One region of the Vibrio atlanticus genome, then DNA from elsewhere that is predicted to be linked to it. Evidence: predicted binding sites of a transcription regulator. Region 1 holds the regulator's gene; each other region holds the start of a gene.
The links. Region 1 encodes PurR, which represses purine synthesis genes. Its sites were predicted from a motif close to TNANGNAAACGTTTNCNTNA; they were not measured.

Region 1 (10,452 bases):
TGTAGTCGTAAAATGGGTATTCGTACAGCTTCGACTGGCGTATTCCTAGGTTGTTCTGGTTATGCACTTCCACCAAAAGAGCGCTGTAAGACAACCATTAACCTTGGCGATGAAGACGGTATTATCAACGTTCTTGAAGAAGACGTTGAAACCGCAGCACTTCGAGCGAAAAAGCGTTGTCCGATTTGTGAAACGGCAATGGATGCTTATCTGATCGATGATAAGCGTAAGATGCATGTGTGTGGTAACAACCCTAACTGTGAAGGTTATGTGGTTGAACACGGCGAATTCAAAGTGAAAGGCTATGATGGTCCGCTTGTTGAGTGTGACAAATGTAGTTCTGACATGGTTTTGAAGAATGGTCGTTTCGGTAAATACATGGACTGTACGAGTGAAGATTGTAAGAACACTCGGAAGATTCTGAAGAATGGCGAAGTAGCGCCACCTAAAGAAGACCCAGTGCATTTCCCTGAACTCCCATGTGAAAATTCAGATGCATACTTCGTACTTCGTGACGGGGCTTCTGGTTTGTTTATGGCCGCGAGTAATTTCCCTAAATCACGTGAAACACGTGCACCATTAGTGGAAGAGCTGGTTCGTTTTAAAGACCGTATTTCACCTAAATTCCAGTATCTGGCATCAGCACCGGTTGCTGATCCTGATGGCAAGCCGACAGTCGTTCGTTTTAGTCGTAAGACAAAAGAAAACTACGTTCGTACCGAAGTGGACGGTAAACCTTCAGGTTGGACCGCTTTGTACATCGACGGTAAGTGGGAAGTTACGGATAAGCGTAAAAAGCCTAAAGAGAAGTAACTGAATGTGTGACCCGATCTGATATGGGTTGGCATTTTATTGATGAAAAAGCAGCCATTAGGCTGCTTTTTTTTGATCTAAATATGACTAATTATGCTGTCTCTCGATCGTCGGCCTTACCTGTGTCTATTTGTTAAATTCAGGTCATGAAATAAATGAAATGGATAATAATCTTTAATTATGCAACTTTAACGTGATTGTAACTTAATTAAAATATTGTAAGTCACAGATCAGGTTTTAGTTGTATACCTGATGTGTTCTGGGTGTTAACTTAATGTTTCATAAAAACGGTGTAATGTGAGCTGCTTTAAGTCTTAGGAAAGCAATCGGCTTACATAACACAGAATGGCGTATTAAAAATTGAAATCGGCCGGAAAGTCGATAACGTATATAAAACCAAGTGCAAACAATAGTGCACACTTAACAACGTTTGGCTTAGGATATTTTCACTGCATGTGAATGGATATTCGTTAAGTACCGAAATAAGTGTTGGTGCTCATCCCCCAGAGGAAGATACCTCTTAGAGCACTAACATCGACAAGCTATAAATATATGGAGAATAAAATGGCTGGTGTATTGGGAATGATTCTTGCTGGTGGTGAAGGCTCTCGCTTAAGACCTTTAACTGAATCTCGCAGCAAACCCTCGGTTCCTTTCGGTGGTAGTTACCGCTTAATTGATTTCGCTCTGAATAACTTCGTTAATGCTGATCTAATGAAGATCTACGTATTAACACAGTTTAAGTCACAATCACTGTTCCATCACATGAAAAAAGGTTGGAATATCAGTGGTATAACCGACCGTTTTATCGACCCAATCCCTGCGCAAATGCGTACAGGTAAGCGTTGGTATGAAGGTACTGCAGATGCTATTTATCAAAACCTTCGCTTCATGCAGTTGGAAGAACCTGATCAAGTTTGTATTTTTGGATCAGATCATATTTACAAAATGGACATTAAGCAGATGCTTGATTTCCATAAAGAGAAGAAAGCGGCTTTAACCGTTTCTGCATTGCGTATGCCGCTTGCTGAAGCATCTGAATTCGGCGTTATCGAAGTGGATGCTGAAGGCCGTATGATTGGTTTTGAAGAGAAACCGGCTAACCCGAAACCAATTCCAGGTGACCCGGAGTCTGCGCTTGTGTCTATGGGTAACTACGTATTTGAAGCTAACGAGTTGTTCGCAGAACTTGTTGAAGATGCAGATAAAGAAGACTCGACACATGATTTCGGAAAAGACATCATTCCAAACATGGTTCCGCGTGGTGATGTGTTTGTTTATGACTTCAGTACTAACCGTATTACTGGTGAGAAAGAAGAAGTTTATTGGCGCGATGTAGGTACGATTGACGCGTACTGGCAAGCTCATATGGATCTTCTTGAGAAAGATGCGCCATTCTCGCTATACAACCGCAAGTGGCCACTACATACGTACTATCCGCCACTACCGCCGGCTACGTTTACTGATTCGGCAAACGGCCGTGTTCAGATCATCGATAGCTTAGTGTGTAACGGCAGCTACGTACGTGGTTCTCGCATTGAGAAGTGTGTATTGGGTTTCCGCAGTAATATCGCATCAGCGTGTGATATTAGTGAGAGTATCTTACTCGGTGATGTGAAAGTGGGTGAAGGTTGCGTACTTCGTCGTGTCATCGTCGATAAAGATGCAGATATCGCACCTGGAACACAGATTGGCGTAAATCTGAAAGAAGATAAAAAGCATTACCATGTCTCTGACGATGGTGTAGTAGTTATTTCCAAAGGAGCTCGAGTTGGTTACTAAGACTCTCTCGGTACTTTTTGTAGCGTCTGAAGTTGAAGGCTTGATTAAAAGTGGTGGCTTGGCTGATGTAGCCAAGGCACTGCCAAAAGCGTTACAAACACTCGAACAAGATGTTCGAGTGACCATCCCTGCTTATAGAAACATTCCAAACATTGATTCAGCTGAAGTGATTTTGTCGACCGAGCTCGATTATTGGCCTCATACTGCTTATCAAGTCAAAAAGTTGAGTGTCGAAGGTGTTCAAATCTTCGCTATTGAATGTGACAAGTATTTTGACCGTCCTGAAATGTACGCAGAGAACAATCAAGCGTATGCTGATAACGGAGAGCGCTTCTCGTTCTTCAGTACGGCTTGTTTGGATATGCTTCCTAAGCTCGCGTTCCAACCTGATATCATTCATGCAAATGACTGGCACACAGGCTTTGTGCCTTTCTTGCTTAAATCACGTTATCAACAACATGATTTCTTTGAAAATACGCGCAGTGTTATCTCGATTCACAATGCAGTTTTCAAAGGGGTGTTCGCATACGATGAACTGCAATGTCTGCCAGAGATGCACAGTTACAATGTGCCTGAAGCATCTGTAAGTGACACACATGTCACCATGCTAAAAGCAGGGGTGATGTGTGCCGATAAGGTCAATGCAGTAAGCCCAACGTATGCAGAAGAGCTGAAAACGGAGTTAGGTAGCCATGGCATGGCAGCAGAGTTCCAACATCGTTCGGCCGACTTATTTGGTATTCTCAACGGTTGTGATTATGGAGCTTGGAACCCGGAAACAGACGCTTTCCTTCCTCGTAAATTCAAAGCAACGAAACACAGCATGACTCGTGGAAAATCTGCTTGTAAGCAAAAACTGCAACAAGATGTTGGTTTACCCGTTACCGATTGTGCGGTTTATGGCATGGTTTGTCGTCTGACCAACCAAAAAGGCGTTCATTACTTACTGCCTATCATCGAGCAGTTCTTGAAAAACGAATTGCAGATCGTGATTGTCGGTACTGGTGATCCGGTTTTGGCGAGTCAATTGAAAGAGTTATCAGCACTTCATTCAGACAAGTTCTCATTCGTAGAAGCCTACAATAATGAACTAGCGCATTTGGTTGAAGCGGGCTCTGATTTTTTCTTGATGCCTTCTGAATTTGAGCCTTGTGGCTTGAACCAAATCTACAGCATGGCTTACGGCACTTTGCCTATTGTGCGCTCTGTTGGTGGTTTAAAGGACAGTGTGAATGATTACGATCAGGATCCCGAGATAGCAACAGGCTTTGCTTTTGAAGAGCCAACACCGCAAGCATTGCTAGCGGTATTGCATCGTTCATTACTACTTTATGCTCAAAATCCATCTGAAATTAAGCGCGTTCAACTTTACGCGATGCAACAAGACTTTAGTTGGGAAGATGCGGCACAAGAATATCTTGCGATGTACCATTCTGCATTTTAACTTGTTGACTTAGCTTTAAAATTCAGTTGTTGAATAACAACCGTTCATAATAAAAGAAGGCGCTCTACTGATAGAGTGCCTTTTTGTTTTCTGGTCAGATCACATCACGTTTCCAAAGACAAAGCTTGCAAACTCATTTTAGTCAGGTAGAAAAGGTGGTCAGGTATTCACATGACTAGTGTTGGGTTTGACACTATTATCACTTAAAATTCTTAATTGCGTGATATCCTTAGTCATCGCCTTGTGATGAGGCTTAGCTCCATAAATAAATTAAGCGATAGGTATGTCTGAGAGTTTATTATTTCATAAAACATTTACTCACCCTACGAGTGATGAGTGGGTTGTGTTTGTGCATGGCGCAGGGGGCAGTTCCTCCATTTGGTTTAAGCAGATCAAAGCGTATAAACAGCATTTCAACTTGCTTCTCATTGACTTGAGAGGGCACGGTAAATCAGACAACATACTTAAAGATCTGATTTCGAACCGTTATACGTTCAAATCAGTAACGCTCGATATTCTTAAAGTGTTAGATCATCTAAAAATCCGATCCGCACACTTTGTGGGTATGTCTTTGGGTACAATTATCGTTCGTAACGTGGCCGAACTGGCGGCAAGCAGAGTACGTTCGATGGTGCTTGGTGGTGCTGTCACTAAACTCAACACTCGATCTCAAGTCTTAATCAAATTAGGAAACCTGAGTAAGCACATCATTCCTTATATGTGGCTATACAGCCTTTTTGCTTATGTTGTGATGCCGCAAAAAAGTCAGAAAGAATCACGTCACCTGTTTATCCGCGAAGCGAAAAAGCTGTGCCAAAAAGAGTTCAAGCGCTGGTTTATCCTCACGGCTGATGTGAACCCACTGATGAAATACTTTAAAGACAGGGAGTTGCCGATTCCGACTTTGTATTTGATGGGCGAGCGCGATTACATGTTCATCAAACCCGTTAAAGAAATGGTCGAAGCGCACGAGTCGAGCGAGTTGGTAGAAATTGCCAACTGTGGGCATGTATGTAATGTAGAAAATCCTGAAGAATTCAATCAACAATCAATCGCTTTTATCCAAAAGCAAATTCAGTGATTCTCTGGGTTGGTTATCAGACTAGATGATCCAATAGAATTAAAATAAAACGGGAAGCTAATTTAGCTTCTCGTTTTTATTTGGAGGAGGTATTTGATCGAATCGTGTCTGTAATAACTGAAACTCTGCTATTCAGGCGAAGCAGCGCCGCACTGCCAACAAGACCCGAATTGTGCTTCATTGATTTCATGACACTCACCACAACGCCACTCTTCATAGATGATCGAATCTTGCTGTTTTTGGTAGTCATTGACGATCGTGCGGGCTTTACTAGCGAGTTCTGGCTCATATAACCATACGTAAGGGTCTGTATCTTCGGTAAATGGGATTTCACCTTTTAAACCAAACAAACCCTCACCACGGACTTCACACGCAATATTCTCACTTTCTAACAATCCACAGATGATATGAGCTTCTGTCGGATTCGATGCACTGAAGATTTTCATTGAAATAGAACCTTATTTGGCTGCATGCGTTATTTAGTTATTTAGTTATTTAGTTATTTAGTTATTTAGTTATTTAGTTATTTAGTTATTTAGTTATTTAGTTATTTAGCTATATACGTTACTCAGCGACAGGTGCTGAGCGAAATTTGTTCATCAACCATTTAGCAATAATTGGGAACACACCCAGTAAGGCAAATGACAACAGTACTGAGGGAGACACGATACCCGAAAGTGAATCAATTTCTGCGAGTTGAGTTCCGGCATTCAAGAAAACGGCGGTACCCGGCAACATACCGATTTGGCTAGTAATATAGTAACGACTCACCGACATCGGTGTTAGACCCATCAATAGATTGATAAGGAAAAACGGGAAAACAGGAATTAGACGTAGCGAGAATAAGTAAAATGCACCGTCTTTTTCAACGCCCTTATTGATGGTAGCTAACTTGTCGCCAAACTTGGTTTGGATCCAGTCACGTAACAAGTAACGGCTACTTAAGAAGGCGAGGGTTGCGCCAATAGCGCTCGCGAAAGACACCAGCAGTAAACTGTTCCAAAACCCAAACAGCGCTGCGCCTAACAGCGTAACAACGGCGGCGCCAGGAATTGAGAAAGCCGTAATCATGACATACGCGACAAAGTAGATAGCGGCAGCGGCAATGAAATTGCTCTCGATGTAGTCATTCAAAACAGCTTGCTGGGCTTTTGCATTTTCAAGCGTTAAGTACTGGCCGAAATTGACGCCTAACAAGATGATGGTTATGACCAACACAATACCCAATATCATTTTTTTACTCATTGATACTTCCTCTAAATTTTCAATGCATACCATTAGTTTTTCAATGTATACGATTAGTATAGATAGACAGGCAAAGCATAGAATAACTTTCACCAGATATAAAAAAAGCCGCAAAAATGCGGCTTAGTTATCTAGATAGTTTGCACTGACAATGTTAATTGACGTGATTGATAAGCTCTTCACGACGTTGCTGCGGTATAACAGACCAATGTGTACCATTGATCGCGCCTTCTAGCGCCCATAACAGTTCAATACTGACAGAAGACGCGTGCGATTCTTTGATGGCGTTAAATGCGTTTACAGAGCCAGATTCATATAAACGTTCTACAGAATCGATCCCTGCCTTTTTCAACATCCGCTCGGTGGCGAGTCGAAGGTTAGGCAGATCTTTGAGTCGAGTTGGTTTAGCAGAAGATTGTTCAGCTTTCTCTTCTTTAGCAAAACCTAAAGACGTAGTCGCAAGCTGCAAGATTTTCTCTTGGTCTTGCCATAAGCCTTCAGGTAAAGCGAAATATTTAGTAACGACAGGAAAACCACGTTTTTTGTAGACGTACGGTTGAAATCCTTGTTGTTCGAATTGTTGCGTTGTGCATTTGTCAGCTCGTATATGCAACTGGTCATTCACAACCAGGGCAAACATAGTGTCATCAGCAAAAAGCCCGAATCCACCAAACATTGAGCGTGACTTAATTTTTCCTAGGGGCTCAAATAATTTCATTGAGTCCTTTAGTATCGGTTTATCCATGTTATTTATCTCGGTGTATTTGAACTACGCCACCAAATAAGCAGGTCCGAGAGATTAGCAAAATGTTGCAATTAAATTGTCAATAGGCTGTAAATTACTAAAGTATTAGTAGTTACTGCATTTTGCCATCGGTAACCCCGCTACCATACCAACGAGTGGTTTAGGCCGGAAGCTTTGCGTCCCACTTTTTCAAGTGGTTTGCCCTGTGCGTGACTGGGTTATTAGAATAAAGTTTTTGTTGAATTAGGCTCACACTTCTTATTTCAAAATGTGATGTTGCTTCAATTAATGATCTTTGAATTATGCATGCAAGTGCACTTTGTTTGTTGAAAAAAAAAACGCACCTAAAGGTGCGCTTGATTAAACTAAACTCATTACATCAATTAATTTAACGTTTTAACTGTACTTCGCTCAACAATTTCAGGGTGCATTTCGAAGACGCGTTTCTCGTGGTCTTTGTCTTTTATACGCTCTAGTAGTATTTCGAATGCATTTTTACCAACACGGCGCTTAGGTTGGTGAACCGTCGTTAACGGTGGAGAGAAGTATTCAGCCAATTCTATGTTGTCGTAACCGATCACTGAGATATCTTCAGGAATACGAATGCCTTTTTCTTGTAATCGACTCATCAGTCCTAATGCCATCGTGTCGTTAAAACAGAATACTGCGGTAGGACGATCTTTCATCTCAATGATTTGGTCAGCAGCAATCACAGCTGTGTCACATTCAAAGTTGCCTTCGATGATCATATTTTCATCGGCAGTAATCTTCGCTTCATTGAGTGCGCGCTTGTAACCTGAGATGCGTTCAACACACGCTGCTTTGTCTAAGTGGCCACTTAAACATGCAATCTTGGAGTGACCGCGCTCAATGAGGTATTTGGTTGCTAGGTAGCCACCTTCTTCAGAGTTATCGATGATCTTATCAGCCTGAGAGCTTTCAGGGCCCCAGTCCATGATAACTTTAGGGATGTCTGCGTGACGGTCTAACATCTCTCTTAGTTCTTCAGTCAGGTCAGAACACATAACTAAGATGCCATCTACACGTTTCTCTGCAAGCATTCGAATGTAGTCACGTTGCTTTTCGTAGATACCGCCCGTATTGCACAAGATCAAAGTGTAACCTTGACGGTAGCAGTAGCTCTCAACACCATCGATAACTTCAGAGAAGAATAGGTTAGTTGATTGAGTCACTAGCATACCGATGGTGCGTGTTGTATTGCACTTCAAACTACGAGCAACGGCACTTGGCGCATAGTTCAGTTCGTCTACGGCTTTGTTTACTTTTTCTTGAGTCGCTTCAGCAACAAAGCGAGTTTTGTTGATTACGTGAGAAACGGTTGTTGTTGATACGCCGGCTAAGCGTGCGACATCTTTTATAGTGGCCATGTTTTTATCCTATTAGAAGCTACTTTCCCAAAGTACGGAATGAAGTAGCCGTTAAGCTACCTAACTAAGAGCTTAAATTTGTAGGGCTCTTTGGGTACTAAAGTGCTAAAAAACAAAAAACCGCTATTGAGCGGCTTGTCTTAACACCGAAATGCTCTGAACTTCAATAAGTGTAGCATTTCGTGAATGTTTCATATTTTATCGTTTGCGGTCACAATTTTAGACTGACTAGAAATTACTCGCAATAAAATTCACCCAGAAATCCGGGTGAATGGTCACAATTCTATTGAATTTATTTATCGAGTCGTCAAAAAAAGCTTATTCGCCCGCTAGGTATTGAGTGTCTAATTTACAGAATGCCAATAGCAGAGATGAGACTGAAGCGTAGAAACCGAATGTGTCAATGTCATGACATTTAACGTTGAACTTTGGTACCCAAGTAAGCAGTTGCTGTTCGATAAATTGCTGTTGAACAGCGAAGGATTTCTCTAGTTCTTCTTCAAGTTCAGTTTCGTTCGAACGAATGATTAGATTACCTAGGAAATCGAGTTCGATAGCAATGTGGTCAGCTGGCTCTTTTAGGTCTTGGTTAACCACTAAGTTGTGTTTAGCCATGATCTCTTCCATATCTTTTGCTGGCTTATCGTTCAAAAGGCCAGTCTGGCCGATATACATAGAAGCGTAAGGAAGTGCGCCATGTTTATCAGTCTTTAAGAATAAGTCACAGAAGTCAGCAGACAATTCTAATTGAGCATCTTCACGTGTTTGTAGACGGTTTAGCGCATCCACTAAGCTATCAATCGCCGGCTTTAGTGTTTCATTTTCACCTAAACCAGTTAGGAAAGAACGAATTTCAACAGAGTGGTAGTGATCGAGTTCTTCTTGAGTGAGCTCTTTAGCGAACAAGCTTGATAGCCACCAGTATATTTCTGCTCGTTGTTCGTTGAATGCTTTCGTATCTTTCATTTCTTAGATCCTGATTTAGTCTTGTGGTGTGTGTATACCTAGCATCGTCGAGTGATTTGGGTATAGGCACACCAAGGCTGAATAACAAGGTTATTTGCGAAACGCAAAGTTACTCGTTAGTAGTAATGCCTATATTGAATTGCGATGGGAGACAAATAGCAAGGTTTAAGATTGTCTTGTATCAAAAAAAAATCATGTTTCTGGCTTTTATCTTCTGTAGTACTAGAATTGTTACGAGTTATGAATAGAATGGTCACTGAAACTATTAAATAAGAAAAGTGGTGTAGATGAGCTATCACGTATTAGTCGTAGAAGATGATGTGGTAACCCGCAGTAAACTGGTTGGATATTTCCAGAACGAAGGTTACACAGTGAGCGAAGCTGAAAGCGGGGCTCAAATGAGAAAAATGTTAGAAGAAAATAACGTTGACCTCATTATGTTAGACATCAACTTGCCAGGCGAAGATGGATTGATGCTAACTCGCGAATTACGCAGTCAATCAGACATTGGAATAATTTTAGTTACTGGACGCACGGATAGCATTGACAAGATCGTTGGCCTTGAAATGGGCGCAGACGATTACGTTACTAAACCCTTCGAACTTCGCGAGTTGTTGGTTCGAGTTAAAAACCTCTTGTGGCGTATTTCGGCTGCTCGTAAAACTGCAGCGGTTGCGGTAGAACAAACAGAAGACGAATCTGTGGTTCGTTTTGGTGAATGGACGTTTGATATACCTCGCCGTGCGTTAAGCAAGAACAGCGAGCCGGTGAAATTGACCAAAGCTGAATATGAACTATTGGTTGCACTCTCTTCTTACCCTAACCAAGTATTAAGCCGTGAACGTATTTTGAATATGATCAGCCATCGAGTAGACGCGCCGAATGACCGCACTATCGACGTGTTAATCCGTCGTATGCGTGCAAAAATGGAGTTTGACCCTAAGAACCCACAAATTTTTGTGACGGTTCACGGTGAAGGTTACATGTT
Region 2 (10,452 bases), 1.3 Mb from region 1:
CACCGCTACACCTGAAATTCTACCCCCCTCTACAGCACTCTAGTTCACCAGTTTCAAATGCAGTTCCGAGGTTGAGCCCCGGGCTTTCACATCTGACTTAATGAACCACCTGCATGCGCTTTACGCCCAGTAATTCCGATTAACGCTCGCACCCTCCGTATTACCGCGGCTGCTGGCACGGAGTTAGCCGGTGCTTCTTCTGTTGCTAACGTCAAGATGTGCAGCTATTAACTACACACCCTTCCTCACAACTGAAAGTACTTTACAACCCGAAGGCCTTCTTCATACACGCGGCATGGCTGCATCAGGCTTTCGCCCATTGTGCAATATTCCCCACTGCTGCCTCCCGTAGGAGTCTGGACCGTGTCTCAGTTCCAGTGTGGCTGATCATCCTCTCAGACCAGCTAGGGATCGTCGCCTTGGTGAGCCATTACCTCACCAACTAGCTAATCCCACCTAGGCATATCTTGACGCGAGAGGCCCGAAGGTCCCCCTCTTTGGCCCGTAGGCATTATGCGGTATTAGCCATCGTTTCCAATGGTTATCCCCCACATCAAGGCAATTTCCTAGGCATTACTCACCCGTCCGCCGCTCGACGCCCATTAACGCACCCGAAGGATTGTTAGTGTCGTTTCCGCTCGACTTGCATGTGTTAGGCCTGCCGCCAGCGTTCAATCTGAGCCATGATCAAACTCTTCAATTTAAGATTTTGTGACTCAACGAATACTGACTTCAAAACTAATATTCATTCGCTCTTTCGAAAAAGATTGATGAACATGTAATTCTAAAGCTATTACCATTCCAACAGAATGGTAATGAATTGACTGTGCCGAATAACTACAAGTAGTTAAACGTATTGGTCACTCAGTTCATTGAAATCAATTTTGATTCCGAAGAATCTGTTTTATCTAACGATAAAACGTTTTGATATTCATCAACGAGTGCCCACACAGATTGATAGGTTTAAATTGTTAAAGAGCTTTTCCTTTTTGAGCTTCGCTCAAACCGGACGGCCATTTTAGCGATTTAAGTTTTAGTGTCAACCACTATTTTCAAAACTTTTTTCAAGCGCTTAGCTTGGCTAATTTGACCTGCTGATTCGTTTTCGCTTTTGAAACCTAAGCTTCGAAGCCATCCCGTGTCAGCGAGGTGGCATTATAGAGATTTCGATCACACTGGCAAGCCCTTTTTGAAGTTTTTCTTACTTTCTTGATTGTTCGAGCGTTTTTTGTTCAAAACACCCCATTTTCACTAGTATTCCCCTTAATTAAGGGCTTAATGTGCCTATATAAAGGAGGATTTATGAGTTCAAAACGCAGTTATAAAGGAATATCCCCTCAGATTGGACAAGGTGTCTATATAGATACAAGTTCTGTACTGGTTGGTGATATCAAAATCGGTGACGACTCTAGTGTGTGGCCTTTAGTTGCAGCTCGAGGAGATGTGAACCACATTCATATTGGAGATAGAACAAATATCCAAGACGGCAGCGTTTTGCACGTCACCCATAAGAATGCAGAAAACCCTGAGGGTTATCCTCTACTAATAGGCAATGATGTCACTATCGGTCATAAAGTAATGCTGCATGGCTGCACCATTGAAGATCGTGTACTTGTTGGTATGGGAGCTATCGTGCTTGATGGCGTGGTTATTAAAGAAGATGTGATGATTGGCGCTGGTAGCTTGGTTCCGCCTAATAAGGTACTTGAAAGCGGTTATCTCTATGTAGGAAGCCCAGTAAAACAAGCACGCCCATTAAATGATAAAGAGCGTGCCTTTTTACAGAAGTCAGCTGACAACTATGTTCAGAATAAAAACGACTATTTAGATTCTGTGTTGCCAGTCTAAAGCACTTTGATCTGAATCCGATTAGAGGAGTCATACTCCTCTTCTTCTATTAACCCTTCAGCTAGCTCTTCAATATCAAAACGTAACTCTGAAAAGATAACTAAAGCTTGATCGCCTTCTTCTATATCTTTACCTGCCAATCGAGACAGTTCTTCAATAGACATAACACACTCAATCAGTGCGCCAGACTGCTGTGCTGGGAAGATGATTGATTGACTTTCTTCATCCCAATCTTGGATATCAGGAAATAGAATTGATTGATTCATTTTTTATAAATACCTCATTACATCTCTAGGTTTTTACGTAGTTCTCTTAAAATCTGTTTTGTTCCCGGACGAAGGCCACGCCATAGCATAAAGCTCTCTGCAGCCTGCCCCACTAGCATGCCTAAACCATCATAAGCAGCGTGAACACCATTATCTAATGCCCACTGATTGAATACCGTGTTGCCCGATCCGTAAACCATGTCATAAACGGCACTATTAGAATTGAAGATAATCTCAGAAACTTCAGGAAGCTGACCACTTAGGCCAGACGAGGTCGAGTTAATAATGACATCAAACCCTTCATTAACATCGCTTAACCCCATTCCTTTGATGTTTCCATGTGAAGAAAACATCTCGGCCAGAAGTTCAGCCTTTGAACTGGTTCGATTAGCGACTACCAACTGGTGTGGCTTTTGGTCGAGAAGAGGTTGAATTACTCCTCGAGCAGCACCACCAGCGCCAAGCAGAAGAACGCGAGCCCCTTCGAGCATAACTTGATGTTGAAGAAGGTCTTGAACTAAACCCTCACCATCGGTGTTATCACCAATGATTTCTCCGTCATCTAATTTCTTAAGGGTATTTACGGCACCTGCTAGTTCAGCTCTTTCAGTCAGGCGATTAGCGAACTGATAAGCATCTTCTTTAAATGGCGCTGTGACATTACACCCTCTACCACCTTCACTAAAAAAAGCTTGAGCAGCAATGATGAATTCACCTTGTTCTGGCTGGAGTGCTGTATAGGTAAGTTGTTGGCTGGTTTGGCGAGCAAATAATGTATGAATGAATGGCGATTTGCTTTGCCCAATAGGATTACCGAAAACGGCATAACGATCTACTTGCTGTGTCATATCCTTACCTAACAGAAATAATAAAAAGGGTCATCTATATAGATGACCCTATCACTATCCCTATAAGGAAGGAAGAACTACCAAACTCGAGGTTTGAGGTAGTCACTATAAAGAAGAGCTTCTGGTGAACCCGCTTGTGGTTCGTAGCGGTATTCCCAACGAGCCAACGGCGGCATAGACATCAATATAGACTCTGTGCGACCACCACTTTGCAGACCAAACAGGGTGCCACGGTCGTAAACTAGGTTAAATTCAACATAGCGACCACGACGATAAAGTTGGAAGTCACGCTCGCGCTCACCGTAAGACGTCTGTTTGCGTCGTTCTACAATTGGTAGATAGGCGGCTGCAAAGCCTTCACCGACAGCCTGCATATAAGCAAAGCTCTTATCGAAACCCCACTCATTCAGATCATCAAAGAACAGACCACCAACACCGCGTGTTTCGTCTCGGTGAGGCAGATAGAAGTATTTATCACACCACTCTTTATGTTCTTGGTAAACGTCCTCACCAAATGGTGCGCACAGATCTTTAGCGGTTTGATGCCAAGACTGGCAATCTTCATCAAAAGGATAGAATGGTGTTAAATCAAAACCACCACCAAACCACCAAATTGGGTCTTCACCTTCTTTTTCCGCAATAAAGAATCGAACGTTCGCGTGTGAGGTTGGGATGTATGGGTTTTTAGGGTGGATTACTAATGAAACGCCCATAGCTTCAAACTTACGTCCGGCTAATTCAGGGCGGTGAGCGGTTGCTGAAGCTGGCATTGCCTTACCTGCAACGTGAGAAAAGTTAACACCACCTTGCTCAAAGACCGCACCGTTGGTCATCACGCGAGTTCGACCACCGCCACCAAGGCGTTCGCCAGGTTCACGCTCCCAAGCATCTTCTTCAAACAGTGCTGTGCCATCAGCTTGCTCAAGCTGTTGGCAAATCGAATCTTGTAGGCTCAGTAAAAACTGTTTTACTGCTTCTTTATCAATTGCTGACATCTATCTTCCTTTGCAGGGTTTAACCCTGTCTTAATATTTTCGACGTTTTTGCATCTCTAATTTCGCTTGGCTTCTCACGACCACCCGTTTGACCTTCGAGAATAGCCACCAAATGTTGACCCAGTTGCTGTTGAACTTCTTCAGTCGTCATACAAGGCGGTTCACCTGTCAGGTTAGCACTGGTCGAGGTTAACGGCTTACCGAATTCATTACACATTCTTTGAACCAAAGGGTGATCAGTCACTCGCACCGCGATGGATTCAAATTGGCCACTGACCCAGTCAGTTACTTTACTGCTGGTTGGCATTATCCAAGTCACAGGCCCCGGCCATGTTGCTTTTACGGTCGCTAACTGTGCTTCCGTCAACTGGCTTTCGTCAATATAGGGCAGCAACTGCTCGTAACTCGCAGCAATTAGGATCAACCCTTTCTCCATCGGCCGCTGTTTTAAATCGAGCAATTTCTTAATGGCTTGTGGATTATCGGGATCACAACCGACCCCAAAAACGCCTTCTGTCGGGTAAGCAATGACTTCACCTTGTTGTAATGCCTGCAAAGTATGTTGAAAGTTATCCAAGGGTTGCCTCATTAATTCTGTTATCGAACTCACTAAGTGTACAAATTATCATTCACTGTGACTAAAGCTATTTGTTTATAAAATGTATCAATTAACAACTTAGACTGACGCAAACGTTTTCCTTAAGCAATTTTACCCGTATAATGCGCGCAAAATATCTAATCACTAATTAAATCGTACCTGAAGGAGTTTGAGATGACTGTCGGTATTATCATGGGTTCTAAATCTGATTGGCCAACAATGAAGCTAGCTGCAGAAATGTTGGATCAGTTTGGCGTGGCGTACGAAACAAAAGTGGTTTCTGCTCACCGCACACCTCAGTTGCTTGCTGACTACGCAACCAGTGCGAAAGAGCGCGGTATTAAAGTGATTATTGCTGGTGCTGGCGGTGCTGCGCATCTTCCGGGCATGGCTGCAGCTTTCACAAGCGTACCTGTTTTAGGTGTTCCTGTTCAGTCTAAAGCACTGAAAGGCATGGACTCACTGCTTTCTATCGTACAAATGCCAAAAGGCATTGCGGTAGGTACTTTGGCTATCGGTGAAGCTGGTGCCGCTAACGCTGGTATCCTAGCAGCTCAAATCATTGGTACTCACAATGAAAAAGTAATGGCAAAAGTAGAAGCGTTCCGCTCTGAGCAAACAGAAACGGTTCTTGCTAATCCAAACCCTGCAGAGGACTAATTCCCATGCATGTTCTTGTGTTAGGCGCGGGCCAACTTGCTCGCATGATGTCCCTAGCTGGGGCACCGCTGAATATTGAAATTTCTGCTTTTGATGTTGGCAGCAAAAATATTGTTCATCCATTAACGCAAGCGATTCTAGGCAACGGCTTAGACAATGCGATTGAGCATGCGGACGTCATCACTGCCGAGTTCGAACATATCCCTCATGATGTTCTTGAGGTGTGTGAGCGCAGCGGTAAGTTCTTACCGACAACAGAAGCAATCAAAGCCGGCGGTGACCGTCGTCTTGAAAAAGCCCTGTTAGACGAAGCAAACGTGAAAAATGCTAAGTACTACGTGATTAACTCTCGCGAAGACTTTGACGCTGCGATTGCTCACGTAGGCTTGCCAATGGTCTTGAAGAGCACACTTGGCGGCTACGATGGCAAAGGCCAGTGGCGCTTAAAGACATTAGATAATGTTGAGTCAACTTGGACAGAAATGGCTGAGTGCATTGCAGCAACAGACAACCAAGCGATTGTGGCTGAAGAGTTCGTTCCGTTTGACCGCGAAGTATCACTGGTTGGTGCTCGTGGCGCCAATGGCGAGATCCAAGTGTACCCACTGGCTGAAAATGTTCACACCGACGGCGTGTTGAGCTTATCTACAGCGATTGATGACATTGAACTGCAAGAGCAAGCGAAAAACATGTTCACAGCCATTGCTGAGCGCTTAGATTACGTTGGTGTGCTAGCACTTGAGTTCTTTGATGTTCAAGGTTCACTGCTTGTTAATGAGATCGCACCACGCGTTCATAACTCTGGCCACTGGACACAGCAAGGCGCTGAAACTTGTCAGTTTGAGAACCACCTACGTGCTGTATGTGGTATGCCGCTAGGCAGTACTAAACTGATTCGCCCAACCGCAATGATCAACATTCTTGGTGAAGATACCCTACCTGAGGCTATTCTGGCTCAAGGTGGCTGTCATGTTCATTGGTATGGCAAAGAGAAGCGTGCAGGTCGTAAGATGGGCCACATTAACGTGAGCGCTGACTACAACGCAGAGCTGCAAAGAGCGTTATGCTCACTGGCAGACATTCTCGACAAACAAGCCTATCCTGCTGTGCATGAGTTTGCTGAGCAGATGAAGTAAACCTACATTGTGGATTTGATATAAAAATGGCGCTCAGTGAGCGCCGTTTTTTTGTCTATAACATCAGGTTATTGAGATTGAATGTGGTGACACTTGCGGTCTGCACATTGCTTCTTAGCGCCACTGGCTGTTTTCTTCTCAAGTAACAATGGGAACTGGCACTCTTCACAACGACCGATAACTGGTGGTTGGTTAACTGCGAACTTACACTTAGGGTAGTTATCACAAGCATAGAAGGTTTTGCCATAGCGAGATTTACGCTCAACCAAATGGCCTCTGCCACACTCCGGACAAGCAACAAGTGGCTGCTCTTCAGCTTGTTCTTTTGGTTGGTCCAAAGATTCGATGTGATTACATGTTGGGTAGCTACTACAACCAATGAACATCCCAAAGCGGCCTTGCCTTAATACCAATTCGTTTTGGCATTTAGGACACGGCACACCCAGCTCTTTCACCACGTGTCCATCGTTTTGATGCAACGGCTTGATGTAATCACAGCTCGGATACTGCTTACAGCCTAAAAATGGGCCGTGCTTGCCATGGCGAAGCTGAAGCTCTCCACCACACTGTGGACATGGTTCATGCTCTAGTGCATGTTCATGTGCTGAAAAAAGCTGATTATCAATCTTACTACTCATGACAAGCCTGTATTAATGCAAGATACCTTGCTCTTTGGTGTACAACAGCTCTTCCATTTGCGTGTAAGCACTTTCATTACCCGGTACATTAAATAGCACCATTAAGATAATCCATTTCAGATCATCCAATTCAAATTCGTTGGTCTCAAGTCCCATCACACGATCAATCACCATTTCACGAATCTCTGTCGTGAGTACGTTGATCTGTTCAAGGAACAGTAAGAAACCTCGACACTCCATATTAATACGTGAAATCTCTCGACTGGTATAAATACGCATCGAGGTATTGGAACACACACTAATCGCCGCTTGGTTCTCGGTATCTTGCAATGCAGCAAGATCTTCTAACCAATGGAGGGCCTTATAAATATCATCTTGGTGAAACCCTGCTCGAAGAAGTTCATCTTCCAGCTCATCTTGATCCACCTGCAATTCAGAATCGCTATGGATGTAGGTTTCAAACAAGTACATCAGTATGTCCATCATCATAGCTTAGCCTCTCCCCTTTCGAATATAGCCACCGGAAACTGCAACAACATGCCCTGAGAGCTCAAGCTCTAAAAGCTGCATCATGACCTCATGCACAGGTATATGGGTTCTCTGTGCCAAAATATCAACGGGTGTCGCCTCTAATCCTACGTTAGCTAACAGCTGTGGAAATGGCAATTGTTCATTTTCCCCCATACTGGGCGTAGGTTCGAACAAGCTAGGCTGCTGATCTATAGACCAGTCTAACAGACTCTTTATTTCGATCAGAACATCTTGTGCACTCTGTACCAAGCATGCTCCAGCTTTGATTAAGCTATTACCTCCGCGGCTGGTTGGGTTATGAATAGAGCCAGGAAGCGCAAACACCTCTCGGCCTTGCTCCATGGCATAGCGAGCTGTAATCAAAGAGCCACTCTTCTCAGCCGCTTCAACGACCAAGGTTCCGAGCGATAACCCACTTATAATACGGTTACGCCGAGGGAAATGTTCAGGTCGTGGTTTTGCGTTTGGGCGAAACTCTGAAATCAGCGCCCCATTTTCACAGATTCTATCGGCTAATTTTCTGTGCCGCGCTGGGTAAATGGAATCCAAACCTGAACCTAAAACCGCGAAAGTCTCTCCTCCTTTATCTAGAGCACCATCATGAGCGTAACCGTCAATGCCCAACGCTAAGCCACTGGTGACAATCAAACCGTTTTGGACGAACTCTTTGGCGAAGGACTTCGCTGTCTGCAGCCCTTCGATGCTGGCATTACGACTGCCGACCATTGCGATTTGAGGCTCAATCAGTTTTTCAACGTGACCTTTAACGAAAAGCACGCTCGGCGCGGAGGCGGTCTCATTCAGTAGTTTGGGATAATGCGAGCAATTCGGGGTAATGATGTGATGGTTGGGTTGTCTTGCTTGCCACTCTAGGCAAGCCTCCACTTCTCTTGGGGCTTGATCTCTTAGATAGGCAATTTGCTTGGCAGACAAACCAAGCGCTTGCAGTTGCTGACTTGAGTAACCAACAATATTCAAAGGGGAATCAATACTCAGCAGTCGAGAAAGGCGCTTGCCACCTAATTGCGGAACAAAACTTAGAGTTAACCAAGCACTCAGTTGTTGCTCATTCACTCGGTGCCCTTAGCTTCTTCCTTCAAAGCCAGATCCAAAGGCGATACCGCCAGAATATCATTACTAACCGGTTTTGAACTCTGAGTGATCAACGCCAAGCTAAAATACTCATAAGGACGAATGACCATCAAACTACCAAGTGAGGTACTTGGCAGCTGCACCTTATCGCTCGCCGCAGACTCTTTGTAGCTGTATTCACCTTGCTTACCAAACACCACAGCGCCGCTTTCACTGAGCGTAAACATAGAGCCTTGGCGAAGATTGTCCTGTGAGCCTTTATTAATAACGACCACTTGATTCTTTGCACTATATTGGCTGCCATCTAATGAACCCAAGATATTAGCAAACTGCCCCGCAGCACTAGGCGCTGGATAAAATGTGGTTGAGAGCTTCACCTGATCAACGCCAAGTTCTGGTAACACGAGGTCATTAAGTAACACCTCTTGCAGTTGAGTCTCTATCTGTAAACTACTGAACTCAGCATCCACCTCTTTCAAGCGCGCCGTGGCGACCAAACGCAAAGAGGTAATACTCGCTTGAGGTTGTTGCCTTTGATAAGTCTCGACGGCACGGTAGATACCCCATTTTTGATGCTGCTGGTTTCCCGAAATAAACAAACGGTCTTCACCCGATAAGAAGCGTTTGCCATCACTGGTCCCTAACACTCGTTGCGCTGACTGGATATCTTGCTGCTCAACCAAGCGATCAGATTGTAGATACGGCAAAACAAGCCCTTCATTCACGGTAGGTACCGCTTTCTTCTCTGATACACGAATCTTAGGGCTTAGCTTGATGACGGGTTTGAGGCTCAACACAGGCTCGCCATTAATCCAAACCAGAGACAATTTATCTCCGGGGTAAATCAGGTGAGGGTTTTCTATTTCAGGGTTTACCTGCCATAGCCTTGGCCACAACCAAGGGCTATCGAGATACATCGCGGAAATATCCCATAAGGTATCCCCCTTAACCACCACATAGGCCTGAGGTGCATCTTGTTTAATGGTTAAAGGTTGCTCATTATTTTCAGCCGTAACGGCGAACGAAAACGAGGCACAAATAAGAGAAAAAGTGGGAGAAAAATGACGCATGACCTAGGTTCCTTGGTCTGAATATATGACATCTGATTAGAGAATTACCTTCAGGATGCTGTCATTTGACCTCTAAAATGTCTAGAATTGAGCCAACAAGGTTTAAGCTGTTTCGGCACAGTTCAATATTTCGAGTGTATATGTCTGTATTACAAGTATTAACATTACCAGATGATCGTCTACGTACCGTGGCGAAACCGGTAAAAGAAGTTACCCCAGAGATTCAAAAGTTCGTTGATGACATGATTGAAACCATGTACGACGAAGAAGGTATCGGCCTTGCTGCAACGCAAGTAGATTTCCACCAGCGCATCGTTGTTATCGATATTTCAGAAACACGTGACGAGCCTATGGTTCTGATCAACCCTGAAATTACCGACAAACGTGGCGAAGATGGTATCGAAGAAGGCTGTCTATCTGTACCAGGCGCTCGAGCTCTAGTACCTCGCGCTGCAGAAGTAACGGTTAAAGCATTAGACCGTGAAGGCAACGAATTCACATTCGACGCTGACGACCTTCTGGCTATCTGTGTTCAGCACGAACTTGACCACCTAGAAGGCAAGTTGTTTGTTGATTACCTATCGCCACTAAAGCGCAAACGTATTCAAGATAAGCTAGCGAAGATTAAACGTTTCAACGAGAAACAAGGTTAATAACCGCTGCTATTACTAAATTAAGAAGGAAGTCTACCTTGGGTCAATCTTTAAGAATTGTCTTCGCAGGTACTCCGGATTTCGCCGCCCGTCACTTGGCGGCGTTGTTGTCTTCGG
Region 3 (10,452 bases), 1.4 Mb from region 1:
AACCGTAATTGCAATTGGTGAGCCTTGATAACCACGAGCGAGGAAGTTCGATGGGCCTAAGCAAATGCCTTTACCGCCGACGATATCCATCGCATCGATGATGCTGCGTTGGCCACGGTGAGTACAGTGGTACTTCACGATTGCTGAGATAACCGAAGGCTTTTCACCAAGATCGATACCCGCAACCGTCAGGTTACTTGCTGCATCCATTACATAGGCGTTACCTGCTAGACGTGCCAGTGGCTCTTCAACCCCTTCCATGCGACCAATGGGTTGTTTGAATTGACGACGAATACGAGCGTAAGCACCAGTTGCTAATGCTGCAGATTTAATACCACCGGTTGAGTTTGAAGGCAGTGTGATACCACGACCAACCGACAGACATTCAACCAACATACGCCAGCCTTGTCCTGCCATTTTCTGGCCGCCGATGATGAAATCGATAGGCACGAAGATGTCATCACCTTGAGTCGGACCATTTTGGAAAGGCACGTTGAGTGGGAAGTGGCGGTTACCAATCTCTACGCCTTTTAAATCGGTAGGGATAAGAGCACAGGTGATGCCAAGATCTTGTTTGTCACCAAGCAGACCTTCTGGGTCTCTCAGTTTAAAGGCTAAGCCTAAAACGGTCGCGACAGGCGCTAGAGTGATGTAACGTTTGTTCCAAGTTAGGCGCATGCCCAATACTTCTTCGCCTTGCCATTGACCTTTACACACCACGCCGTAATCTGGGATTGAGCCAGCATCAGAGCCGGCTTCTGGACTGGTCAGTGCGAAACAAGGGATCTCTTTACCTTCAGCTAGGCGTGGCAGGTAATGGTTTCTTTGATCTTCTGTACCGTAGTGCTGCAATAGCTCACCAGGACCTAGTGAGTTAGGTACGCCAACGGTTGAGGATAATACGCTCGAAACACCCGTTAGTTTCTGTAGAACTAAAGACTGAGCGTAAGCTGAGAATTCTAAACCGCCGTATTTTTTCTTGATGATCATGGCGAAGAATTTATGGTCTTTCAGGTACTGCCAAACTTCTGGTGGCAAATCGGCAAGTTCATGTGTCACTTGATAATCGTTGACCATCTCACATACTGTATTTACTGGGCCATCTAAAAACGCTTGTTCCGCCTCAGAAAGTTTTGGATCCGCAATGTTTTGAAGCTTCTTCCACTCAGGCTTGCCTTTGAACAGCTCTGCTTCCCACCATACAGTGCCTGCTTCTAATGCCTCTTTTTCCGTCTGAGACATTGCTGGTAGAACCTTCTTAAACAAAGAAAGTGCTTTTTGACTAATGAGGGTCTGGCGAATTGCTGGTACAGCAAAGATCGCTATGGCCAATAGATAACAAAGCCAACCAGTGACTGCCACGCTGCCAAACAGGGTTAATGCTACCATTGCGCCGGTTAACACAATTAATGCACGGACCAGACTAACTCTATGGTAAAGACAGACGCCTAAGATGGCTGAGATGCCGAGTAGGGAGAGCAATATGTTCATGATCGATTTCCTTTTCAGAGATCACTTATTGTTATTAAGTTTAGGTAAGAGGTCTAACCAGTCAAGTGTAAACGGAATATTAAATATTTGTAAAACTCCAAAGTGAATAAAAAGTGATCTCAATAGAGTTAAAGTTCTAATTGTGAGAGGTTGGTGGTGAATATTTGGACGGATCGACAGTGAGAGGTTAATTAAGGTGGCAATCTTTGGGCTTAAGTGTCGACACTATTTCATGTTTGTGGGTAAACTCAGTGATAAAGAGGGGAAAACCCTCAATTCTCATTTCACGCACTTTAAGTTGCGTCAAAAAACATAAGAGATAAGCCAAATGTACCAAGACCTAATCAAAAGTGAATTGAACGAAGCTGCTGACGTTCTGAACAAGTTCTTGAGTGATGACCATAACATTGCTCAAATTGAAGCTGCTGCAAAAATGATTGCAGATTCATTCAAGCAAGAGGGCAAAGTGCTTTCTTGTGGTAACGGTGGTTCACACTGTGATGCAATGCATTTCGCGGAAGAGCTAACAGGCCGATACCGTGAAAATCGTCCAGGCTTTGCTGGTATTGCGATTTCAGATCCGAGTCACCTGTCTTGCGTGAGTAACGACTTTGGCTACGACCACGTATTTTCTCGTTATGTAGAAGCCGTGGGTCGTAAAGGCGATGTGTTGTTTGGTTTATCGACTTCAGGTAACTCTGGCAACATCCTAAAAGCGATTGAAGCTGCTCAAGCTAAAGGGATGAAAACCATTGCGCTGACCGGTAAAGATGGCGGTAAAATGGCAGGTTGTGCTGATATCGAAATCCGAGTCCCACACTTTGGCTACGCTGATCGCATCCAAGAGATTCACATTAAGATCATCCACATTGTGATTCAGCTTGTTGAAAAAGAAATGGAATAATAGTTTTACAGATATTTGGAGCCTAGGTTTGTGGCTCCATTGGTTTAAATAGGGAGTAGATTAAACCATGTGTGAATTGCTCGGTATGAGCGCGAATGTGCCAACTGATATTTGTTTTAGCTTTACTGGCCTTATGCAACGTGGAGGCAACACTGGTCCACATCGTGATGGCTGGGGTATTACTTTCTATGAGGGAAAGGGTTTTCGTACATTTAAAGACCCTAATCCTAGTTGTGAATCTAAGATCGCTGAGCTGGTTCAAAACTACCCAATTAAGAGCCAAGCTGTTGTCAGTCATATCCGTCAAGCTAATCGCGGTGGCGTTAATCTAGAAAATACTCACCCTTTCACTCGTGAGCTTTGGGGACGATACTGGACTTTTGCTCACAATGGTCAACTAACGGATTATGATGATCTGATTAGTGGTCGATTCAGACCTGTCGGTGAGACGGACAGCGAACTCTCTTTCTGCTGGTTGTTGAAACAACTTGAAGACCGTTTTCCTGAACCTCCTCAAGATATGGAAGGTATGTTTCGCTTTGTCGCTGAGTGCTGTGACCAGTTACGAGAGAAAGGTGTTTTCAATATGTTGCTCAGTGACGGTGAGTACGTGATGAACTATTGTACGAACCATTTATATTGGATAACAAGACGCGCTCCTTTTGGTAACGCGAGCCTGATTGATGAAGATGTTGAGATTAACTTCCAAGAAGAAACTACGCCCAATGATGTGGTAACCGTCGTTGCAACTCAGCCTCTAACAGACAATGAAGAGTGGTTTAGAATGAAGCCGGGTGAATACGCGCTGTTTCATTTTGGTGAGCTGATCGGCAATAATCATAAAGCGTTGGAAGATGTTGCTTACGCACCTAAAAAGGTGGCAAGCCAAGCGCCGACTGAGCCATTGAGCTAAGTATTCCGAATAGTATTAATTTGAAACGCATAAAAGAAAGGCCGCTTACTGAACTAATGAATCAGTAAGCGGCCTTTTTGTTTTTTATTTGGTTTAGTTTTAACGAATTACTCTTCTGCGTAACCGTGTGTACCTAATGTTTCACCGTCTAAGACAGCCTTCCCGTTTACCATCGATAAACGATCTTCAGCAAACCATTTACAAACCATAGGGTAAATACAGTGCTCTTGAGTCAGTACTCGGCTTGCTAACATGTCAGCATCATCATCTTCAAATACCGGCACCTTGGCTTGCAAGATTACAGGGCCACCATCAAGTTCTTCGGTAACAAAGTGGACGCTTGTACCGTGCTCTTTGTCTTGTGCATCAATGGCACGCTGGTGGGTGTGTAGGCCTGGGTATTTAGGTAACAGGGAAGGGTGGATGTTGACCATTTTACCGGCATAGTGACGAACAAATTCTGAACTCAAGATACGCATGTATCCCGCAAGTACGATTAAATCGGGTTGGTAAGTATCGATCTGAATCATCAATTCATGATCGAACTCTTCACGTGAACCATAGTTTTTTGGGTTCACAGAATGTGCGTCAACACCTGCTGATTTTGCTCTCTCTAGACCAAAAGCCTCTGCTTTGTTTGAGAAGACAGCTTTAACTGAAGCATCAATCATATTGCTATCGCAGGCGTCCAAAATTGCTTGCAAGTTACTTCCGCTTCCTGAAACTAACACAACGATGTTTTTACTAGAGATACTGGTTTTATTTGAGAGATTGTTTTTCATAGAGTGGGTCATACGATTGATTAACAGGGGTGCTTACAATTTACCTACATAAACTAAGGTTTTCTGCGGGCTAAATAGCAAAATGAGGACCATTAGGTCCTCATCTATTAACTAAATAAGCGAATGTATCACTTATTTGATTTCAACTTGCTCTTCGCCAGCTTCAGCGTTTGCGATCTCACCGATAACCCAAGCGTTTTCGCCTTCGGCTTTCAGCAGTTCAACAGCTGCGTCTGCTTGATCTTTAGGTAGAGCAACAACTAGGCCTACACCACAGTTGAAAGTGCGGTACATTTCAAATGTCTCCACGTTACCTTTCTCTTGTAGCCAGTTGAAGATAGCAGGCCATTCCCAGCTCTTGCCATCAATCACTGCTTTAGTACCTTCAGGAAGTACGCGTGGGATGTTTTCCCAGAAACCACCACCTGTGATGTGCGAGATAGCATGAATGTCATGCTCTGCAATCATCTTAAGTGCCGATTTGATGTAAATCTTAGTCGGTTCTAGTAGGTGTTCACCGATAGTGCGACCTTCTAGCTCTTCACTCTTATCAGCACCAGAAACTTCTAGAACTTTACGAATCAAAGAGTAACCATTTGAGTGTGGACCACTTGAGCCAACAGCGATAAGTGCGTCGCCTGCAGCTACTTTAGTACCGTCGATGATGTCAGCTTTTTCTACAACACCAACACAGAAGCCGGCTACATCGTAGTCGTCGCCTTCGTACATACCTGGCATTTCAGCAGTTTCACCGCCGATCAGTGCGCAACCTGCTTGAACACAGCCTTCAGCAATACCAGAAACAACATCTGCTGCTGTATCTACATCTAGCTTACCTGTTGCGTAGTAGTCTAGGAAGAATAGCGGCTCACCACCTTGAACGATTAAGTCGTTCACACACATTGCCACTAGGTCGATACCAATGGTGTCGTGTTTTTTCAGATCCAAAGCAAGGCGAAGTTTAGTACCAACACCATCAGTACCTGAAACAAGTACCGGCTCTTTGTATTTCGTTGGAAGTTCACATAGGGCGCCAAAGCCACCAATACCGCCCATTACTTCAGGGCGACGAGTGCGTTTAACAGCACCTTTAATACGGTCTACTAGTGCATTACCTGCATCGATATCAACACCAGCGTCTTTGTAGCTTAGAGAAGAAGTATTACCACTCACGGGATAGTCCTCGAACTTAAGTTGGATGTGAAAACGGCGCTATTCTAACAGGGCTTGATTACGAAGAGCAAACGTTTGCGTGGTTTTTTTTATTAGAATAAAGATTCTGAAATAACCCCACAGTTCGTGTATAATCTACAGGTTTGTTTAAATATTGCCGGAGTTGGAAATGAAAGTTGTTGAAGTGAAACACCCGCTAGTAAAACATAAAATTGGCCTGATGCGTGAAGGTGACATTAGTACTAAGCGTTTTCGTGAGCTAGCGACAGAAGTGGGTAGCCTTCTAACATACGAAGCGACATCAGACTTTGAAACTGAACGTGTAACTATTGATGGTTGGAACGGCCCAGTAGAAGTTGACCAAATTAAAGGTAAAAAGGTAACAGTAGTGCCAATCCTACGTGCAGGTCTAGGCATGATGGATGGTGTTTTAGAGCATATGCCAAGTGCTCGAATCAGTGTCGTGGGTATCTACCGTGACGAAGAAACATTAGAGCCTGTACCATACTTCAACAAGCTAGCATCTAACATTGATGAGCGTATTGCTCTAGTGGTTGATCCAATGTTAGCAACTGGCGGTTCTATGATTGCAACTCTTGACCTTCTAAAAGAGCAAGGCTGTAAAGTATTTAAAGTACTGGTACTTGTTGCTGCCCCTGAAGGTATCGCTGCACTAGAAAAAGCGCACCCAGATGTTGAGCTTTACACTGCTGCAATCGATGAGAAGCTAAACGATAAGGGCTACATTGTTCCTGGTCTTGGTGATGCTGGTGATAAGATCTTCGGTACTAAGTAATTCGGTTTCAGCTTAAGTTACGCTAAACCGTTTCTTAACTCGCTGAATTAGCCGTATTAATAAAAAGGGAGAGCATTCGATGCTCTCCCTTTTTTGATCTTGCTAGCTTGTGATGCTCTTCATTGAGGATCACAAGCCTCTACAGTTTGTTGACTTGCAGTTAGTCGATTTGGGCTTTGTCTACTACGGTGTTGTCGCCTAGCTCTTCAGGAAGGACTAGGTTCAGTAGAATAGCAACGATACCGCATAAGCTTACGCCTTGCAGGCTAAAGTCGCCGATACCAAATGCCATGCCGCCAATGCCGAAGACCAAAGTAATGCCGACAATCACAAGGTTGCGTGATTTGTGTAGGTCTACTTTGTTCTGAATTAGGGTATTCAAGCCTACCGTTGCGATTGAACCAAACAGTAGAATCATGATGCCGCCCATCACAGGAACTGGGATTGTTTGTAATAGAGCGCCTAGCTTACCTACTAATGCTAGAACAATCGCTGTTACTGCAGCCCAAGTCATGATCACAGGGTTGAATGCTTTAGTTAACATTACAGCTCCCGTAACTTCACTGTACGTTGTGTTTGGTGGCGCGCCCAGCATAGAAGCAGCAATCGTTGCCACACCGTCACCAGTAATTGTGCGGTGTAAACCTGGCTTCTTAAGGTAGTCTTTACCGGTTACATTCGAAATAGCAAGCATGTCGCCTACGTGTTCAACAGCAGGTGCAATTGCTACAAATACCATAAAGAAGATAGCGTTGATGTTGAACTCTGGCGCTGTGAAGTTAGGTAGAGCTAACCAAGCAGCCTGAGCGACAGGGGTAAAATCAACGACGCCGTATACTAAGCTCGTCACATAACCCGCAACAATACCGCCGAAGATCGGCAGCAGCTTAAGAAAGCCTTTCGAGAAAACACTGATGACAATCGTCACAAGTAGTGATATCGATGAAATCCATAATGCTGCGTCTGCATCAATAAGTTGAACCGCCCCATCGCCTGTTTTACCTAGCGCCATGTTTACCGCAACAGGCGCAAGACCTAAGCCGATCACCATGATTACAGGGCCAACTACGACTGGTGGAAGCAGTTTGTGGATAAAGGCTACACCACGTACCTTAATTAAGGCACCCATTAATACATACACAACACCTGCCGCCATAAGGCCGCCCATGGTTGCACCTACACCCCAAGTTTGAATGCCAAACATGATAGGTGCGATGAATGCAAAAGAAGACGCAAGGAAAATAGGTACTGAACGGCGTGTAATAAGTTGGAATAAAAGGGTACCGATACCTGCACCAAAGAGCGCTACGTTGGGGTCAAGGCCTGTCAGCAGGGGCACCAGTACAAGTGCACCAAAAGCGACAAATAGCATTTGCGCACCTTGCAGAGCATTTTTCATGTTATGTCCTTAAAAATGGTCGTTATATGAAAAGCGAAAAATAAAATTCGCGGGATTCTATCACTTGGCAATCGGTTGCTATGTCAGATAGATCAAATTTATTTATATTAGTTATGTTTATCTCTATCAAAATAAGAAAAATTCAGTTTACAAGTGAACGATTTATCATGGTCAGGTGATATTTTGTGGTTATTAAACACAGTGGGTGCTAACGACCTTGCCCCTCAATCCATAGTTGCTTATCATCAAGGCACAAGCTTTGAATATTAGGATCAATATGCGCTACATAGCATTGTTGTTGATGGGACTATTAGCCTCTCCGAGTTATGCCTTAACTCAAGTAGATATCTTTAGTGCTGAAGTTGCGATTAACGCTGAAGACAAACAACCAGAACAAGTGGCAAGAAATACTGGCATGGAGCAAGTATTGATACGTGCGACTGGCCAAACTGATGTCGCGTCGAATGAGACGATTCAAAAGGCGATGCGTAAGAGTGCGCAGTACATGTCTCAAATGAGTTTTGGCGAAAGCAATGACCAATCAACATTGCGTATGCGTTTTAACGGTGCTCAAATTCGTTCACTACTGACTCAAGCGCAATTACCGTATTGGCCTGATACTCGCTCAAATATTCTTGTTTGGCTGGTAGAAGAGAGTAACTACGACAAGAACATTGTCTGGGAACACTCCAACTCACTGTTAGCTGTAGGCTTACAAGCCAATGCAAAAGAGCGCGGTTTGCCTTTGATGTTTCCTGTTGGTGATTTTGATGATGTTACGGGAGTGGCCACCTCGGATTTGTGGGGCAGCTTTGTCACACCGATTAGCAACGCGAGTCAACGTTACCCTGTTGATGCTGTTTTGGTGATTAAGGCACAGTCTTCTGGATTACGCTGGACTTTGTATGATCAAAAACCAAACCAACTGACGAGCGCACCAACATCACCGGTAAGTGGTTCGGTATCGGGTAACAGTGCGACGACTTCTAAGAAATTGGTTGATCAAATCAGTAACTACTACGCAGGCAAAAGTGCGGTTGTTGTAGCAAGTGAATCATCAGAGTCGATTTTAACTCAGTTTATCAGTTTGAATAATGCTCAAGACTTCTTCCAATTGGAGAATGCACTGAAGCGTCTAAACTCGGTGGCAAGCTTAGATATTCTACAAATTCAAAACAATGAAGTGACCTTCCGAATTCATTTGTTATCGACCCAACAAGAGTTTGAACAAGAAGTTGAAAGCATTCGCCAAGTCGCGAAGGTTGAAGAGTCTTATATCGAACCTGAAGTGAGCCCAGAATTTGAAGCGCAAGATAACATTATGTCTGTAGGCGATGACTCTGCTGTTGTTACTGATGCGATGGGCAATGAAACTACCCCAAGCGTTCAAGTGATGAAAGGCAGTGAGTTATCTACAGGTGCTGAGCTAACAAATACAACTGAGGTGACGCTAGGTGAATCTGATGAGGAAGCGCTACCAGTCACAGCGCCAGTGCACGCTAAGCCAAGCTTAGTATACGAATGGGTTCGCTCGTAATCGTCTACCGACATGACAGATTGATATGAAATCACGAAAAAAGCCCTGCAAGAGAAATCTCGCAGGGCTTTTTGTTTATCTGTTGCCATGTCAGATCTAGAGCATCGAATCAATATTATTGCTCGAATTTAGCTTTCTCTTTCTTTTCTACTTCGGAAAGGCGCTTCAACTTGATGCCTAACTCTTTGGCTCTAAAACGGGTAAATAATATATTGCCTGCGAAGCCTAGAGTCGTCAAAAGCAGTTCTACAGCGGCTAACAAGCGCTCTCCACCGTCTACATACATAATAGTTAACGCGTGTAGGAAGTAGAGCATTAAGACGAAATTCGCCCAAGCATGCGTATAAGGTTTGCCCGATAATATTCCCGGTAATGGTAGTAACAGCGGTATAGCCCAAGCAATCGCCAGTGTTACATTACTGAGGTGAGGGTGCGGTGAAAGTGTCATCTGCCAAGCAACCACCCAGAATAAAAGCGACAAATTGCCCGTTAAAGCAAGGTAGCGAAATAGCTTGGTTTTGGGAGACATCGGTCTCTCTGACATATACATCATTGAGGCATTCCCTTCTGGTTAATAGCGATGCGCGCTACGCGTTTGCCTAGGTTTTTCGCCAACTCAATTTCTTCTTTGCTTAATGAAGCGCTCTCTCCAGTGCTGCTTGCACCGTAAGGTGTGCCACCGGTTTGAGTGGTGTGCAGCGCAGGTTCTGAATAGGGGATGCCCACGACTAACATGCCATGATGAAGTAGAGGCAGCATCATGCTTTGCTGTGTCGTCTCTTGACCACCATGTAGTGATGAAGAGGAAGTAAATACACAAGCTGGTTTATCGATGAGATCGCCATTAATCCATAACGATGTTGTGCTATCCCAAAAGTGCTTCATTGGCCCAGCCATATTGCCAAACCATACTGGGCTGCCGAGTGCTAAACCGTCGCAAGAACGGAGATCTTGTAAGGTCGCAATAGGATCTGTTGGCTGATAGCGCGAATCCGGCTGCTCTTCTACCGTATACACGTTGTTCACCGTTCTTAGCATGGCTTCGCAGTTCGGGATGGATTCCACCCCACGAGCGATTTGCCTTGCTAGCGCTTGGGTGTTGCCGTGTCGACTATAGTAGAGAACAAGAATGTTGATGCTCATATTGGATTACAGAATCTCTAGTACTTGTTCTGGTGGACGACCAATTTTTGCTTTGTTGTTCGCGACAACCACTGGACGTTCAAACAGTTTTGGATTCGTTGCCATTGCAGCGAAAAGATCTTCATCAGCCACTGATGCGTCACCAAGGTTCGCTTCTTTATAATCCGCTTCTTTGGTACGCATCATGTCGCGAACACTCTCAAAACCAAGCTGAGTGAAAAGCACTTTCAGCTGTTCAATAGTCAAAGGCGTATCTAGGTATTTGATCACCTCTGGCTGTACGCCGTTTGCTTCAAGCAGTTCGAGAGTTTGAC

Region 2: a site for PurR is predicted at 4,640-4,659, ahead of purE (5-(carboxyamino)imidazole ribonucleotide mutase). Genes of this name have one in related genera too.
Region 3: a site for PurR is predicted at 5,327-5,346, ahead of purM (phosphoribosylformylglycinamidine cyclo-ligase). Genes of this name have one in related genera too.

Annotation. Positions count from the first base shown of each region.
Region 1 covers NZ_AP025460.1:1,250,185-1,260,636, forward strand. Annotated here, with positions in the region: gene topA (type I DNA topoisomerase) at 1-813, shown strand, start outside; gene glgC (glucose-1-phosphate adenylyltransferase) at 1,378-2,595, shown strand; gene glgA (glycogen synthase GlgA) at 2,585-4,039, shown strand; gene OCV30_RS05745 (alpha/beta fold hydrolase) at 4,323-5,120, shown strand; gene OCV30_RS05750 (putative signal transducing protein) at 5,249-5,566, opposite strand; gene OCV30_RS05755 (TVP38/TMEM64 family protein) at 5,685-6,365, opposite strand; gene OCV30_RS05760 (TfoX/Sxy family DNA transformation protein) at 6,520-7,110, opposite strand; cyclic di-GMP riboswitch class I at 7,238-7,323, opposite strand; gene purR (HTH-type transcriptional repressor PurR) at 7,494-8,498, opposite strand; gene torD (molecular chaperone TorD) at 8,817-9,464, opposite strand; gene torR (two-component system response regulator TorR) at 9,752-10,452, shown strand, end outside.
Region 2 covers NZ_AP025460.1:3,414,260-3,424,711, forward strand. Annotated here, with positions in the region: rRNA gene OCV30_RS15415 (16S ribosomal RNA) at 1-703, opposite strand, end outside; gene OCV30_RS15420 (gamma carbonic anhydrase family protein) at 1,303-1,848, shown strand; gene OCV30_RS15425 (DUF1488 family protein) at 1,845-2,114, opposite strand; gene aroE (shikimate dehydrogenase) at 2,132-2,962, opposite strand; gene hemF (oxygen-dependent coproporphyrinogen oxidase) at 3,040-3,957, opposite strand; gene tsaC (L-threonylcarbamoyladenylate synthase type 1 TsaC) at 3,977-4,534, opposite strand; gene purE (5-(carboxyamino)imidazole ribonucleotide mutase) at 4,730-5,215, shown strand; gene OCV30_RS15450 (5-(carboxyamino)imidazole ribonucleotide synthase) at 5,221-6,351, shown strand; gene OCV30_RS15455 (DNA topoisomerase family protein) at 6,420-6,989, opposite strand; gene OCV30_RS15460 (DUF494 family protein) at 7,002-7,478, opposite strand; gene dprA (DNA-processing protein DprA) at 7,482-8,594, opposite strand; gene OCV30_RS15470 (LysM peptidoglycan-binding domain-containing protein) at 8,591-9,682, opposite strand; gene def (peptide deformylase) at 9,823-10,335, shown strand; gene fmt (methionyl-tRNA formyltransferase) at 10,374-10,452, shown strand, end outside.
Region 3 covers NZ_AP025460.1:2,607,716-2,618,167, reverse strand. Annotated here, with positions in the region: gene fadE (acyl-CoA dehydrogenase FadE) at 1-1,491, opposite strand, end outside; gene lpcA (D-sedoheptulose 7-phosphate isomerase) at 1,820-2,395, shown strand; gene OCV30_RS11615 (class II glutamine amidotransferase) at 2,463-3,308, shown strand; gene purN (phosphoribosylglycinamide formyltransferase) at 3,416-4,090, opposite strand; gene purM (phosphoribosylformylglycinamidine cyclo-ligase) at 4,223-5,263, opposite strand; gene upp (uracil phosphoribosyltransferase) at 5,433-6,059, shown strand; gene OCV30_RS11595 (uracil-xanthine permease family protein) at 6,220-7,458, opposite strand; gene OCV30_RS11590 (DUF2066 domain-containing protein) at 7,736-8,995, shown strand; gene OCV30_RS11585 (DUF2069 domain-containing protein) at 9,111-9,548, opposite strand; gene wrbA (NAD(P)H:quinone oxidoreductase) at 9,545-10,138, opposite strand; gene arsC (arsenate reductase (glutaredoxin)) at 10,145-10,452, opposite strand, start outside.